Regions from separate parts of the Paenibacillus sp. sgz302114 genome, predicted to be linked through region 1. Evidence: riboswitches for the same ligand, from Rfam matches in the RefSeq annotation. Region 1 holds a riboswitch; the other holds the start of a gene.
The links. Region 1 has a riboswitch for cyclic di-AMP ahead of AC0LWF_RS23715 (C40 family peptidase). Riboswitches for the same ligand answer to the same signal wherever they lie in the genome.

Region 1 (7,767 bases):
AGGAAGCTTGGCTCGACGAAGGGTTCACGTCCTATTCAGAGGACAAAGTGATGGAGAGCGAATACGGAGTGGAGCCGAACCTGCCGGTGGAATCGAGCTACATGACCGATCCAGCGCCGCTGAAGCAGCTATCGTGGTCGTACCACAGCAACAATCACTATGCCGAAAATGTGTACATGCGCGCCAAACTCGTCCTCTATGGCATCGAGAAACAGGTTGGCACTCAGACGATGCGCAAAATCATGCGCGCCTACTTCCAGAAATATAAATTCAAGCACCCGTCGACCGCCGACTTCCAGAAGGTCGTCGAGACGGTCACGAAGAAAAAGTGGAACGATTACTTCAGCCACTTCGTCTACGGCAGCGATATGTCCGACTACGCCGTCGCTTCCATCCATGTACGTCCCGTCAAGCAGGATGGCAAGACGCAGTACGAATCGGTTGTGCTCATCAAGAAGACAGGCGGCAGCTTTGGCCCTGTGACAGTGGTGTTCCATTTTGCCGACGGTACCATCATGCCGAAAGTATGGGATGGTCAAGAGGACCATATCCAGTACAAACTGGTTCATTCCGCGAAGCTCGTCTGGGCGGCGGTGGACCCGCAGCATGACAACGTGCTCGACAATAAACATATCAACAACTTTATGAAAGCCGATCTGACCGAGAAGACCCGCACCCGTTGGAGCGTCGGAATCACCAAGCTGCTCGAGACGATATTCGCCGCACTCGCTTGGTAACGCCTTACTTATGAAGGAGGTGAGCAGGAGTGAAAGCACATATAAAGCAAGGCTGGCGCCTAGCAATCAAGCACTTCTATATTATTATCTTGCTGTTTCTGTACGAGCTGATCTGGGGCTTCTTCCTCTACCGCACCATCGAAGGGATTGTAGTGCCTGTCCTAAAGCGGTTTCCCGATACGTATAGCAGCGGAAGCCACGCGGTCCAGCTGTTCATGACCGAGGCTCAGTTTCAGCTGCTCAAGACGGATCTCGTCCAGCCATACGCCTGGCTATTCTGCGGACTGCTGGCCGGGCGGATGATCATCACCCCATTCCTTAACGCTGGTCTGTTCCATTCGTTGCATCATACGACAGATGAGGCCGGAACGAAGTTTCTAAGCGGCATTCGAAAAGTGTGGAAGCCAGTCGCCCTGCTCTATCTCATCGAAACTGCGCTCACCCTTCTCCCTGCCATCTGGCTGCTGCCGCGCGCGTTAACGAAGCTGCTCGCTAGCAATTCGCTGCTCGAATTCGCCCAGCACGCAGGACCGTGGGCGGCCGCCTGGCTGGCATGGGCGGTGCTCATCCACCTGCTCTTCCTCACCATGCAGTTCGGCGCCGCCAGCGGCACGGGCACACTCCGCTCGCTATGGGGCGGAATCGTAAACTTCCTGCCTTTTGCAGGCATCTCGCTGCTCATGTGGGGTATCGGCGCCTTGCTTAGCATGACGGTCGCTTCCGTATCCATGTTGTGGGCGGGACTGTTCGCACTCATCCTTCACCAAGGCTATCAGATGATGCGCACCATTATGAAGGTGTGGACGGTAGCCGCCCAGTACGATGTGTGGCAATCGAAGCAAGCTTGAGGCATAGCGGCAATCAATATGGAGTAAGGGACTGCGACCTATTGTCGCGGTCCTTTTTTGCATGTCACTGAAAGTGTTTGAACCGACACCTATCTAGCCATCCTCATATTTTTCTACAAGACAGTTCTCGCCATAAATTGCTCTAATTCGTTGCAGGAGGAATATATGCCTACTAACCGCTCAATCGCAGGCCCACCAACGAATTAGACGCCAAAAAGGTTGCATTCTAATAATTTTAATTTGTGAACAACTTGTGAACTTGGAAGGAGAAACGAGAAAATGATCGAATACTTTTTCCTCGAAAAGAAAATTTTGCCGAATTCCCTTTCTTGGGAAACGGGGGAACCATTCTGGGTGAATTGATCCCGACATCCGCAAGGCGCTTATCAAGACGCGGATGCCAGAGGTGATCATAGGGAGCCTTCAACCGAACCCCACAGCTAACCTCGTAGGCACCGGAAGGAGTTTCCTGTTTTGAAGAAAATTTCTGCACTACTGGTCGCTCTTGCGATGCTGCTATTATTCCAAGTTGGAAGCGTTTTTGCAGAATCCAAAATGGATGGTGTCATCAATGGTGTGATCGGCACCCCGTATTCGTACACGGGAACAACGACGAAAGGGTTCGACTGCTCTGGATTTACCATGTATGTGTACGGTAAACTAGGCGTCAGCATTCCACATGCATCCCGTTCGCAAGCACAGCTCGGCAAGAAAATCGCGAAAGCGGATTTGATTGCGGGCGATCTCGTATTTTTCAATACGACTGGCAAAGGAATCTCGCATGTCGGCATCTATGTTGGAGATGGCAAGTTTGCACACGCTTCCTCGAGCAAAGGTGTTACGATCAGTGCGCTAGGTGATTCCTACTATTCAAAACGCTATGTAACTGCACGCCGCGTTATGAGCCCGCAAACGTATGAGAAATACGCTGACGAGCCGTCAGATGAACCAGGCGATGGAGACTCCGATTAATTAGTACTTGCAAGCGTAAACGGCTGTCGCCGTCTTATCGGCAAAAGCTTGCGTTTCGCGGAGACATTATGTGAATTTATATAGGTGAAACCAATAAATTCAATAATGTCTAGCAAAAAAACGAGTTCACCTCAATTGAGGCGAGCTCGTTTTTTGTTTTTTGCTGCTTGATCCAAACATCGTGCTCGGCGATTAGCGTCCGGCAGCTTCTAGTTAGCGGCGTTGATAGCGGACCCACCAGAACGTGCGGCCGACCTGGACGTCGAGCGCGATGCCAAGCGGAGCGAAGAGATCATACAGCTCCACCGGTGTCGCGCAGCCCTCGCTCCTGCGATCTGCCATCACAACGGTTGCGCCGGTCGCAAGCCTCGAGTGCCAGTTCTGAAGGAACTGCGCCCGTTGCTGCGGCGATAGCTCCCCTAGGCAGAAACAAGCAAGTCCAGCGTCGAATGTCTCCGCGACAGCGGCTAGCTCCTCTTGCCGGATCGCCTTCGATACCGGCGTCGTGAGCCTTGGCGAACGCGGTCCTGCAACCCGCAGCACCCGCCTGCCGGCAAGCGTATCCGTCATTGCATACTCCAGCTTTCTCCACTCTGCTCTGCGCTTCTCTAAGCTGTCTCGCCATCCTGACATATGGCAGATACCTCCCGATCTTATTGGGCTGATAGCTACTTTTCTAAATCCTATGTCTAATAGCCCGGAAACTGACCGGATATTTTTTAGGTAGAGCGGCTTCGAAGCCGACTAAAGAGGAATCAATTGACAAAAGATGAATAGTAGGATGATAGAATGGAAGTAACAGGCTAGCGGTAAGATGAGCGAGTGATTTTAGAACAAGTGATTAAACGGCAAAGGAGCTTCGCGATGCTACCTCCCTTCGCTTCGGCAGGGTTTCACCATACATTAGCCGGCTGGTTCGCGCACAGCTTCGGCGAACCTACCCCCGTTCAGCTGGACGCATGGGCTTCGATTATGCAGGAGCAGCATACGCTGATCGCTGCTCCGACTGGCTCCGGTAAGACGCTTGCTGCCTTATTGCCGTGCATCAATCGGACTGCACTGGCGAAGGCAGATGCTGCTGATCGCAGAGTCAGCCTAACGCCAGGCGTACGAGTGCTCTATATTACGCCGCTTAAAGCGCTAAACAATGATATTCATCACCATCTCGTCGGTTTCATGGATGAAATTGAGCGCTTTGCTGGTGAACAAGGCCGCGAGTGGCCTTCCATTCGCTCCGCCGTTCGTACGGGTGACACTCCTTCCGGTGAACGGGTGCGCATGGCGAAGCGGCCGCCGGACGTCCTTGTGACGACGCCGGAGTCGCTCTATTTGCTGCTGACCTCGGACAAAGGACGAGCGATGCTCGGCACGGTCGAGACGGTAATTGTCGACGAGATACATAGCCTTGCCAGCGACAAGCGCGGCGCGCATCTGTCGCTGTCGCTTGAGCGGCTGACCGCGCTCGCGGCGAGGCCGGTGCAGCGCATCGGCGTATCGGCGACGCAGAAGCCGCTGTCGCGCGTAGCTCGGTTCTTGGGCGGCTGGGAGCCGCGGGAATCGGGCGCGGCTCGGGCGGCGACGCCAATGGGAGTGAAGCCCGATGAAACGTCGGGCTCCGAAGCACTTGGCACGGTGATCGGCGAAGCGGTGCCGAGCGGGCGAGAAGAGCAGCCTGCGCATTCGCTTAGCTATGCGCAGCGGCCTGTCGTCATCGTCGAGAGCGCGATGACGAAGCAGATGCAGGTCCGCGTTACGATGCCGGACCTGAGCCGCCCTGCGCGTACGCGCGACGGAGTGTGGCAGCCTATCATCGAGAGGATGATGGCGCTGATGGACGGCGCGCGCTCCGCGCTCTTGTTCGTGAATAGCCGCCGCATGTGCGAGCGGCTCGTGCTGCGGCTGAACGAGCATGCCGGCTATGAGATGGCGCGCGCCCATCACGGCAGCCTCGCGCGCGAGCGGCGGCTTGAAGTCGAGCGAATGCTGAAGGCGGGCGAGCTGCGCTGCCTCGTCGCCACCTCCTCGCTCGAGCTCGGCATTGACGTAGGACACGTCGACCTCGTTATTCAGGTCGACTCGCCAAAAGCCGCCGCGGCCGGCATTCAGCGCATCGGGCGAGCAGGCCATTCCGTCGGCGACGTCAGCCGCGGCTTTATCGTGGCGCGGCAGCGAAGCGAGCTGCCGGAAGCAGCGGTGCTCTGCCGCGACATTGCACGGCGCGACATAGAATCGATTGTCCTGCCGCATGAGCCGCTCGATGTGCTGTCGCAGCATATGATCTCGATGGTCGCCGCCGCCGATATGTCGGTGGGCGAGCTGCATAAGCTCATCTCTGGCAGCGAATGCTACCGGACTTTTCCGCGCGAACGGTTGGAAGCAGCGCTGAAGGTGCTGACGGGATTTTACCCTTTTGCCCGCCCGCTCATGGATTGGGACCGCAGCGCAGATCGGCTGCATAAACGCGCCAATACGTCGATGGCTGCCGTCACAGGCGCAGGCACGATACCGTCAACCTCTCACTATCCGGTTCATCATCTGGAGAGCCGCACGCTGCTGGGTGAGCTCGATGAAGAATATATTTCAGAAAGCCGCGTCGGCGACGTCTTTCAGCTCGGCACTAGCTCGTGGATGATCAGCCGTATCGACAATGACCGCGTTTATGTCAAGGAAGCACCGAACCGCTTCAGTGAAATTCCGTTCTGGAACGCGGAGGCGAGCAGCCGAAGCTATGAGATCGGCATCCAGCTAGGAGAGTTTCTGGAGGAACTGTCGACGATACGGCTTGCACTTTATTTGCCTGATGGGCAACAAGCTTGGGAACGTGAGCAGGCTACAATTGCTTGGCTCGACACGGAGTATGGGCTAGACTCTTACGCTGCTTCCGAGCTGATTGATCTCATTGGCGCGCAGCATCGGGCAATTGGCGTACCGACGTCACGGCGCATCATTATTGAACACTACCGGGATCTCATGAATCAGACCCGAATTATTATTCATAATCCGTATGGGCGGCGTTTGAACCGGACGTGGCTGCTGGCGATTCAGCGGCATTTTGAGCGCCTACTCCCCTACAGTGTTTACGGCAACGCCAAAGACAACGGCATTGAGCTGGTCGTGCCGGAATGGGACGCTTCATGGCTGCAGACGCTTTGGCAGATCACCTCGGGCAGCCTTGAGTCGCTGCTTACGGAGGCGATTACGGGCTCACCGCTGCTGGCAATTGCTTTTCGCCGGATTGCAGAGACATCGCTGCTGCTCTCGCGCAGCTTCACACGGACACCGATGTGGCAAAAGCGGTTTCGCTGCGAGGAGCTGCTGAAGCAGTCGCTTCCTTACGCAGATCAATTCCCCTACTTGCAGGAAGCGATGCGAGAATGCTTGCACGAGTATCTCGATACGAACGGCCTCAAGCACATGCTCGAAGGAATTGCTTCTGGAAATATTGAGGTTGTGGTCAAGGAATCGCAGTCCCCTTCGCCTTTTGCCTTACAGTTTATGGCTGACTATGCCAACTCCTTGCTGTATGAGGGTGACGGGCTTAGCGAGGCGACCCAGCTGCAGCTGCTTAGCGTCAGCAAATCGCTCGCGGGTCAGTTGTTCGGCGAGGACGCCGTACAGCGGGCGATCGATCCTGCAATTGCGCAGGCAGAGCAGGACCGACTCGAAGCCGGCCAGCTCATTCCGGCGAGCGCCGATGAGCTATATACGCTGATGAAGCGGCGGGGCGACATGAGCGTGGACGAGCTTGTCGCTATCGCGGGCGGCGGTGAGGTCGACGAGTGGCTGCAGCAGCTTGCGGCGAGCGATCGTGTTGCGCTGCTGCCGCTGGCCGCTGGCGTAGAGCGCTGGATTTGCGCCGAGGAACGCGAGCTGTACGCCGAGTTCCCTCAGAGCGAGCGCGCCATCGCCTTTGTGGCCGGTCGCTTCGCGGAGCACCGGATTTCGTTCACCGAAGCAGAGCTTCGGGAGCGGTATCCGCGTTTGTCTGCGAGCGATGCGGCGCATGTCGCCGACGTGCTGCTCGCGCTTGACCGGACTGAGCTTGCGCCATTCGCCGAGAGCGGCGAGGAGCGGATATGGACGAGCCGCCAAGTAGCGAGGCGGCTCATTCGGTTAACGCTGGAGCAGGCGCGCAAGCAAGCCGAGCCGGTTGATCCCATCCGCTGGTGCGCGCATATGTCCTCGCTCCAGCATGCCTTATCCGGCACGCAGCTTAGCGGCATTGACGGCTTGCGAATCGTCATTGAACGGCTGCAGGGCTTCTTCCTCCCTGCTTCGCACTGGGAATCGCTCATCTTTCCAGCCCGCGTAACAGGCTACCGCAAAGAAGATCTGGATCTGTTATGCGCGTCAGGCGAAGTGATCTGGCTCGGACGCAAGGAAGAATCGGAGAAAGAAGGCAAGATCGCCTTCTTCCTCACCGAATCGAAGCTGTTGTATGCGCCGATTATCGCGCAATCCATCGCTGCTTGGACGGCTTCCGGCACGAAGCACCCGAGGTTGCTCGGGCTGCTGCAGGATGGCGGCGCCAGCTTCCTGACGCGGCTTAGCCGCGACTATGGCAAGGTGCCTTCCGAGCTGCTGGAAGAGTTGCTTGAGCTCGTCTGGGAAGGCGCGGTCTCCAACGACCAGTTCGCGCCGCTGCGCCTGCAGCTGCTCACGAAGGGCAAGCAGCTCGCGCGGACCGGCTCCGGTCTCGGGCGCTGGTATTGGACCGGCTCGCTTGCCGATCCATCAGGCGAAGACGCAGCAATGGGCGGCGGCGCCCACCGCCCGACCACTGCCGCCGGCGGCACGCCACTCGGTGCCGCTGATGCTGCTTCTCGCCAAGTCGGCGGGGCTCACGCTAGTGACAACACCGACAACATTGCCGCCCACGCGCTGGGCACCGCAGAGCTGCGAGCTGTCGCCTCAGACCTGTCGGAGTCGGCGCTGCACTGGACGCAGCATCTGCTGGACAGCTTCGGCATCGTGTCCAAAGAGCTTGTGCAGCAGCTGTCCCCCTTCAGCTGGGATGAACTGCTCCAAGTGCTCAAGCAGCTCGAGCAATGGGGTGTCGTCACGCGCGGCTTGCTCGTGCAGGGCGTGCAGACGCTGCAATTCGCAAGGCGCGAGCATATTGACGCGGTCCGTCAGCCGATGATCAACCAGAAGAGCGACACCATTACGGTGCTTGCCTCGACCGATCCCGCCAATCCATTCGGCCTCGC
Region 2 (7,767 bases), on a different contig from region 1:
TCCAAGCAGCCGCAGAAGTGGCTGCAGTCGGACAAGCTGCTGCGGCTGAACCGCGAGCTGGCGAAGGTATCGCATCGGAATCACCGCCCGCACGAACGCGCAAGAGAAAGCATAGGCGCCGCCGCGGACGTTACAACAAATCCGCAAGACTGCGGAAGCAGCAGGAGACAGAGCAGGCAGTAGAAGTGGTGAAGCTGCCCGTTCGGCCGCCGGACCGCGTCATTAAGCAGATTCAAGGCTCCTTCACGTTCGCGACCTCGGTATTGAACGACAGGGGAAGAGGGCATATCAGGCTGCGCGGCTATCGGGAGACAGGGAAGCGCTGGTCGACGGTCATACCGACGGAGATGGCCGTTCGTATGGTCGAAGAAGGCGCAGCAGGCATTATTAATTCAGGCATGATCCATAAGCTTTATACGAAGACGGACTTCAGACTGCTTATTCTGCAGCGCGACGATTATATTTGCCGCTATTGCGGGAAATTCGGCGACACGATCGACCATGTCATGCCCAAATCGAAGGGCGGACTGTCATCGCCAGCCAATTGCGTATGCGCTTGCTCGGAGTGCAATCTCAAGAAAGCCGATAAATTAGACTTTGTTAATAATGATGATTTCTAGCGGGTTTGACGCCTATTTTCCAATATTTAGTTCATGAAAAGTGAATAACTCCCGTGTTAGTATGAGTGGCGTCGGGGCGCCCGGCATACAACATTTGTAAACGAGGAGGATTTTTCATGAAGATGCAACCATTTCGTATAGGTGTAGCTAGTGTACTCGCCGCGAGCTTGATCGCGCTTGGAGGAGGAGCGGCCCTGCAGAAGGCAGAAGCAGCCTCCGTGAACAGTTCCGTCTCTTATAAAGTAACAAGCACGGATACGATGTATAAAATCGCTAAGAAATACGGTGTGAGCTTGAACACGTTAATCGCGGCTAACCCGTCCATTAAGAATCCGAATATAATCTGGGCAGGCATGATTGTGAAGGTGCCTGTGACGACAACAGCTGGCAGTGGCAGCACAGGGTCCGGTTCCACAACAACAAGCACGACGGACAAGTCTACTTTTGCAGCTCAAGTTGTGTCGCTTGTGAACCAGGAACGCGCTAAGACAGGCCTTACGGCGCTTAAGTCCGATACGCTGCTCACGAAGGTCGCGCTGGATAAAGCGAAAGATATGTATACGAACAATTACTTTGACCATAACTCGCCGACCTACGGCTCCCCGTTCGATATGATGCGTGCATACGGAGTCGCTTATTCTTATGCTGGCGAGAATATTGCCAAGGGTCAGCGTACGCCTGCGGAAGTCATGACGGCATGGATGAACAGTCCAGGTCATAAAGCGAATATTATGAGCGCCAACTACAAGAAAATTGGCGTTGCATACTACAACGGTGAATGGGTACAAGAGTTTACATCATAATAGAGCAAGCAGCGATAAGCGGCCCCAGATGGCCGCTTTTTTTAAATTAGGTTTACATAATTATTGAATGAGAGAAAATTAATTCTTCATTCTGCGCAGGTATTGGGTAAATAAAGGCGAAATCTACTCTTACGAATTTGACTACTCGGAGGTCCACTATGCGGCGGAAGGCAAGGGCAATATACTGCAACCAGACGTTGGCTGAACGAACGAAGAGGAAATTAATGCTTACAAGCCAAGAGCGCGATATCGATGCGTCTTATTCAGTTGCGCTAAGCTATCAGCGTTTAATTAAATATTTGCCAGAGCCGATCTTTGTGCATGACGGAATCGAAGTGCTGTTCGCCAATCAAGCGGGACTTCGATTGCTTGGCATGACTGATCTGTCAGAGATCATGGATGAGGTAAAGATTTGGAAGTTCATGCACCCGGATAATCAGCTTCGCTCAATGGAGCGAATCCGCGCGGTCATGCAGACGGATGAGCCGAATGAATTCGAGGAATGCCGCCTCATTGACGTGAGGGGTGAAGTTATTGATGTGGAGGTATCCAGTACCCGTATACATAACTATCCGGGGAGAGGAACTGTCGTCCAGAGCGTCTTTCGCGATATCCGTGAACGGAAGAAAGAGGAGGAGGCGCTCATTCATTCCGAGAAGCTCTCCGTTGCTGGACAGATGGCGGCGGGAATTGCACATGAGATTCGCAATCCGCTGACCTCCTTGATCGGATTCTCGAAGTTTCTGAAGACGAAGATTGATAAGTATCATGAGTACTTTGACATTATGCTCGTGGAGCTCGACCGGATCAATTCGATCGTACAGGAGTTTATGGCGCTGGCGAAGCCGCAAGCAAGCCAGTTCCGCAAGCATGATCTGAACCGGATTATTGGCAATGTGCTGACGCTGCTCGAAACGCAGGCGATTCTGAAAGATGTGCAGATTATCCCTCTGCTCGATTCCGATGTGACGGAGCTGCTCTGTGACGAGAATCAGCTGAAGCAAGTATTCGTCAATGTGCTCAAGAATGCCATCGAGGCGATGCCAAGCGGCGGGATCATTACCATTACGCTTACGAATGTAGATGCGCAGCATATTGCCGTGTCGATTATCGACGAAGGAACAGGCATCCCAGAGGAGCAGCTGCCGAAGCTCGGCGGTCCGTTCTTCACGACAAAGGACAGCGGAACAGGGCTTGGCCTTATGATTTGTTACCGGATCATTGAAGGCCATCAAGGGAAAATGGATATTAAAAGCGTCCCCGGCAAAGGGACGACGGTAGCGATTCGACTGCCGCGCAATCTGTGATTATGCAGCATGACGGGGATGTTGGTCACTTTTTCCTGTAGGATTTGCATGAGTTTCTGTGTTATCCTTTAACGCGAGCCGAAACATTATGTGCGGGGGATATTTTTAGAGCAATGCTGACGTAATAAAAAGTCGCTTTTGCTCGCCAGTCAGCTATTGGCTGGTTAATGCGCTGTCAGCAGCGCTGGGGTGAATCGTTTGGTTAACAAGCGTAGGGCGGAACTCCTTTCGTCCGAATCCGACAACTAACCTCGTAGGCCGCATGCGATGAAGATGAGTAGCTGGCTTAGCCATTAAGCAGCTTGACCTGTCAGCATCGTATTGACGGAATATATCCGGGTCGTTCAAACAAGGATATATGTCCGTAAATTAAAGGAGGAAGTTCATATTGAAGCAATCATTCTGGAAAAAGAGTGCGTTACTCGCTGCACTTAGCATCGCGATCTTCACGCACGCGGGCGCAGCGCAAGCAGCATCGGAGTACAAAGCGACGGACGAGGATACGTTCTGGTCGTTGTCGCAGAAATTCGGCGTATCGCTGGAGCAGCTGCTCAAGACGAATCCGATGATCGATCCTGCGAATGTGTATAAGGGACTGACGATCGTTATTCCAACGACAGTGACAGTCGCGAACTCGAAGCAGGATGCGCCGCAGCCGATTTCGCAACAGTCGAAGCAGACTGAACAAACGGCAAAGCTGGATAATTCAGCGGAGGCATCTGTGAAAGCCGAGAAGTCGGTGAAGGCTGAGAAGAAAGCGGCAGAGCCGAAGAAAGCCCCTAAAGCAGAGGCAGCAAAGAAAACGGTGAAGAAAGCTGCAAAGAAGAAGTCGAGCCAATCGACGGCAGCGAAAAGACAAGCGAACCAAAACGAAATTACAGTTGGCGGCAGAGCATATGACGTCTCGGATGTCGTACAGGTTAAAGCAAGCGCATATACGGCACATCCGTCAGAGAACGGCTGGGGAGCAGTCGACTACTTCGGCAATCCGCTGAAGCTCGGTACGGTTGCAGTAGACCCAAGCGTCATTCCGCTGGGAAGCAAGTTGTATATTACCGGCTACGACCATGATGGGTTGCCAGTCGGCGGCATGATGGGAGTTGCTACCGATATGGGAAGTGCCATTAAGGGCGACCGTATTGATATCTTTGTTCCGCAATCGAAGGAAGCTGCGAGCGACTTCGGTTTCCAATTCGTAAAGGTATTTATTCTAGATTAGTCTTACCTTGAAGAGCCCCGCGTCTTATGGACGTTGGGTTTCTTTTTTTTGGGCTAAGGCGGCTGGGGCGATTAACGGCTGCGCCAGTTGCGCCCGGCTGGCCGGTTCAAGAGCTCCGGCAGTGTGACAATCTGATAGCCCTTGCTGCGCAGTAGATTGATGAGCCGTGGTAGCGCCGCTATCGTGCCGGAGAGGTCCTGTCCTTCGCCGCCGCCTGCATGCTGCAGGATAATGGAGCCGGGCTGCAGCGTCCGCTTTATATTGATGAGAATGCGGTTGCTGTCGAGGCTTTTCCAATCGACCGAATCGGTATCCCAGTTCACTACGATGTATCCTCGGCTGCGCAGCCAATCGACCTGGTACGGCGTAATCTCTCCATAAGGCGGACGGATGAACTTCGGGCTATATCCGATCAGAGGGCGGATAATCCGGTCGGTCCGTACAATTTGCTGCTCGAATGCATAGCGCGAGATACGCGAAAATACAGCGTGATCATACGAATGATTGCCGATAATATGCCCTTCTCTGCTGATCCGCTGGACGAGCGCCGGATGTGCCGCTGCCCGAGAGCCAACGACAAAGAACGTTGCGCGCACTTTGTAGCGGGCAAGCGTCTCGAGCACCTGCGGCGTAAAGCGCGGATCGGGCACGTCGTCGAACGTAAGCGCGACTCTGCGTGAGCCTCGTGGTCCCCAGATTACGAAGGAACCCGGGAACATACGCTGCAGCGTAACCCAAGACATCGCTTCTGCACGGCTCTTTTTCTTCTTCTTTAGCTGCTGGCCGCTCGTGAAGGAGGGCTCGGCTTCTGCTGGTGACTGCCAGCTGCTCCCGAGCTCTGTCGCGGCAGCTCTATTGCGTTCAGATAGCGGAGGGGGGCTCGCAGATGCGGCAGCTCTTTCGCCTTGTATGGCATCTATGCCACTGCAAACGCACAGGATCCAGGTCAGAAGCAGCAACAATGATCTGCGTGCTCTGCGCATCGTTCCCATGGACCTTCTCCCCCCGTCAACCAAAATAAACTACCTGCTGTGCTTACCGTCTTAAACATTCGATTTCATTGTGCCCTCTCCGCACGTGATCATGCATGAGACGCAACTTCACACTTTACAGCAGGAAGCTCACCACGTAACATGAAGAGGAATAATGGTGAAGAGGAGACCGTACATATGCCAACAATTGATATGCCCTTGAATGAATTGAAAACGTATTCAGGCATAAATCCGCGCCCGTCCGACTTCGACGACTATTGGGAGCGGGCGCTGAACGAGATGCGTCAGGTTGACGCCGCCATTGAACTTGTTCCAAGCTCCTTCCAGACGCCGACAGCAGAATGCTTTGATTTATATTTTACAGGAGTAAAAGGTGCACGTATTCATGCCAAATATGCGCGTCCGCGCCATTCGAACGGGCCGCATCCCGCGGTTGTCCAGTTCCACGGCTATACGGGCAACGTTGGTGATTGGCAGGATCGTCTCATCTATGTATCGCTTGGATTTTCCGTATTTGCGATGGATTGCCGCGGACAAGGCGGCGGCTCCGAGGATAGCGGCGGCGTGAAGGGCAATACGCATAACGGCCATATTATTCGCGGCTTGGACGACAGCGCGGACCAGCTCTTGTTCCGTCATATTTTCCTCGACACCGCACAGCTAGCTGGGATTGCCTTGGAGATGCCAGAGGTTGATCCGAAGCGTGTCTATGCGATGGGCGGCTCGCAGGGTGGTGCTCTGACAATTGCATGCGCTGCGCTTGAGCCCCGTGTGTCAAAGCTTGCGCCTGTGTTCCCATTCCTCAGCGACTACCGCCGCGTATGGGATATGGATCTCGACAAGGATGCTTATGCGGAGCTGCGCACATTCTTCCGTCACTTCGATCCGCGGCATCAACGCGAAGAAGAGATTTTCACGAGACTCGGTTACATTGATATTCAGTATTTGGCGAACCGGATTAAGGGCGACGTGCTGATGGGTGTCGGCTTGATGGATACGATCTGTCCGCCTTCATCGCAGTTCGCTGCCTATAACAAAATTACCGCGCCGAAGCGGCTTGAAATTTATCCGGATTTTGGACATGAACATCTCCCGGGGTTGAACGATAAAGTGATTCAATTTTTCTTGGAAGAATAGTGGAAATAGAGGAGGATTGGAAGAATCATGCGTCTGACGAGCAAAGATAAACTAGTGATGATTGGGGATTCGGTTACGGATTGCGAACGCGCGAGACCGGTCGGAGAAGGACTGTTCGGCGCAATCGGCAAAGGATATGTAAGCGTCGTTGATGCGCTGCTATCCTCGACCTACCCGGAGCTTGGCATTCGTGTCGTGAATATGGGGTCGAGCGGCAATACGGTGCTGGATTTGAAGGATCGCTGGCAGAGCGATGTCATCGCTTTGAAGCCGGACTGGCTGTCTATTATGATTGGCATTAACGATGTGTGGCGCCAATATGACAGCCCGACAATTCCAGAGCAGCACGTCTACCTCGAACAATATGAGTCGACGCTGGATCAGCTCGTTGCCGAGACGTTGCCTTCTGTAAAAGGAATCGTGTTGATGACGCCGTTCTACATCGAGCCGAATACGCAGGACTTGATGCGTGCGGAGATGGATCGTTACGGTGCGGCTGTGAAGCGCATTGCCGAGAAGCATGGCACGCTGTTTGTTGATACGCAGGCTGCGTTCAATCAAGTGCTGGAGCATCTATATTCCGGCACAATCGCATGGGATCGCGTTCATCCGAACCATACGGGCCATGCCGTTCTTGCTCGGACATTCTTGCAGGTAATCGGTTACGATTACAATAAAGGGCTATAGGAAGTGCAAAGGTCGAGTTCGGGGCATAAATTTGCCCCAGAACTCGACCTTTTTGGAAAGCAAGACGAAGCCGCTTGCCGCGGGGAAACTAACCCGAAAAGCCAGCGAGAGAACATATACGTTCTCTCAGAGCAGTACGAAGCTGCTTGCCGCGCGAAAATGGTGCTGAGAGCACAAATAGGTGCTCTCAGCACCAAAACTAACCCGAAAAGCCAGCGAGAGAACATATTTGTTCTCTCCGAGCGGAGCGAAGTCGCTTGTCGCGCGAAAATGGTGCTGAGAGCACAAATAGGTGCTCTCAGCACCATAACTAACCCGAAAAGCCAGCGAGAGCACATATATGTTCTCTCAGAGCAGGTTGAAGCCGCTTGCCGAGGGGAGCAGTGCGAGTACGGTTTTTGCTGAAGTGAGAGTGCCGAATTTGCACTCTCAGCAGCGAAATGACCGATTTTCGAGAACGAGAGAGCATATATGATCTCTCAGCCCCAAGAGCAGCACGTATTCGGCTATTTGCTGAATTGAGAGTGCCGAATTTGCACTCTCAGCAGTCCCGCCTCAGCTGCTGCTACCCGAGAGGGCGTATTCGTTCTCTCAGCTCTCTCAGCTCTCTCAGCCATCTCAGCCACATTCACGCAGCGTCCCAGACCTTTCTCGTTACTGCCATTTCTCAATGACCAGCTTGCCGATCATCGAGCCGGATTCGAGCTTCGCATGCGCGGCACGCAGGTTCGCGGCGTTAATCGGCGACAGCCTTTCCGTCATCGTCGACCGCAGCGCGCCTTCAACGACGAGCTGCGCGACTTCGTTTAGCAGCCGGTGCTACTCAATCATGTCGGCCGTCTCGAACATGGCTCGTGTGAACATAAACTCCCACACGAAGGAGGCGCTCTTGCTCTTCAGCAGATGCAGCGGCACAGGCTCGGTCGTGTCGACGATGGAACAGATCCCTCCTTGCGGAGCGATAGCTTGAACCATGCTCATGAAGTGAGCTGTCGTGGCATT

Region 2: linked by a shared signal. The riboswitch ahead of AC0LWF_RS06405 (3D domain-containing protein) and the one ahead of AC0LWF_RS23715 (C40 family peptidase) in region 1 are both predicted to bind cyclic di-AMP.

The regions. Positions count from the first base shown of each region.
Region 1 covers NZ_JBVYOI010000014.1:34,980-42,746, forward strand. Annotated here, with positions in the region: gene AC0LWF_RS23705 (M1 family metallopeptidase) at 1-737, shown strand, start outside; gene AC0LWF_RS23710 (hypothetical protein) at 767-1,585, shown strand; cyclic di-AMP (ydaO/yuaA leader) riboswitch at 1,889-2,055, shown strand; gene AC0LWF_RS23715 (C40 family peptidase) at 2,060-2,557, shown strand; gene AC0LWF_RS23720 (hypothetical protein) at 2,771-3,190, opposite strand; gene AC0LWF_RS23725 (DEAD/DEAH box helicase) at 3,422-7,767, shown strand, end outside.
Region 2 covers NZ_JBVYOI010000002.1:290,758-298,524, reverse strand. Annotated here, with positions in the region: gene AC0LWF_RS06420 (HNH endonuclease) at 1-620, shown strand, start outside; gene AC0LWF_RS06415 (CAP domain-containing protein) at 737-1,423, shown strand; gene AC0LWF_RS06410 (ATP-binding protein) at 1,648-2,730, shown strand; cyclic di-AMP (ydaO/yuaA leader) riboswitch at 2,797-3,005, shown strand; gene AC0LWF_RS06405 (3D domain-containing protein) at 3,119-3,949, shown strand; gene AC0LWF_RS06400 (polysaccharide deacetylase family protein) at 4,021-4,941, opposite strand; gene AC0LWF_RS06395 (alpha/beta fold hydrolase) at 5,119-6,078, shown strand; gene AC0LWF_RS06390 (SGNH/GDSL hydrolase family protein) at 6,106-6,765, shown strand; partial or broken gene AC0LWF_RS06385 (zinc-binding alcohol dehydrogenase family protein) at 7,420-7,767, opposite strand, start outside.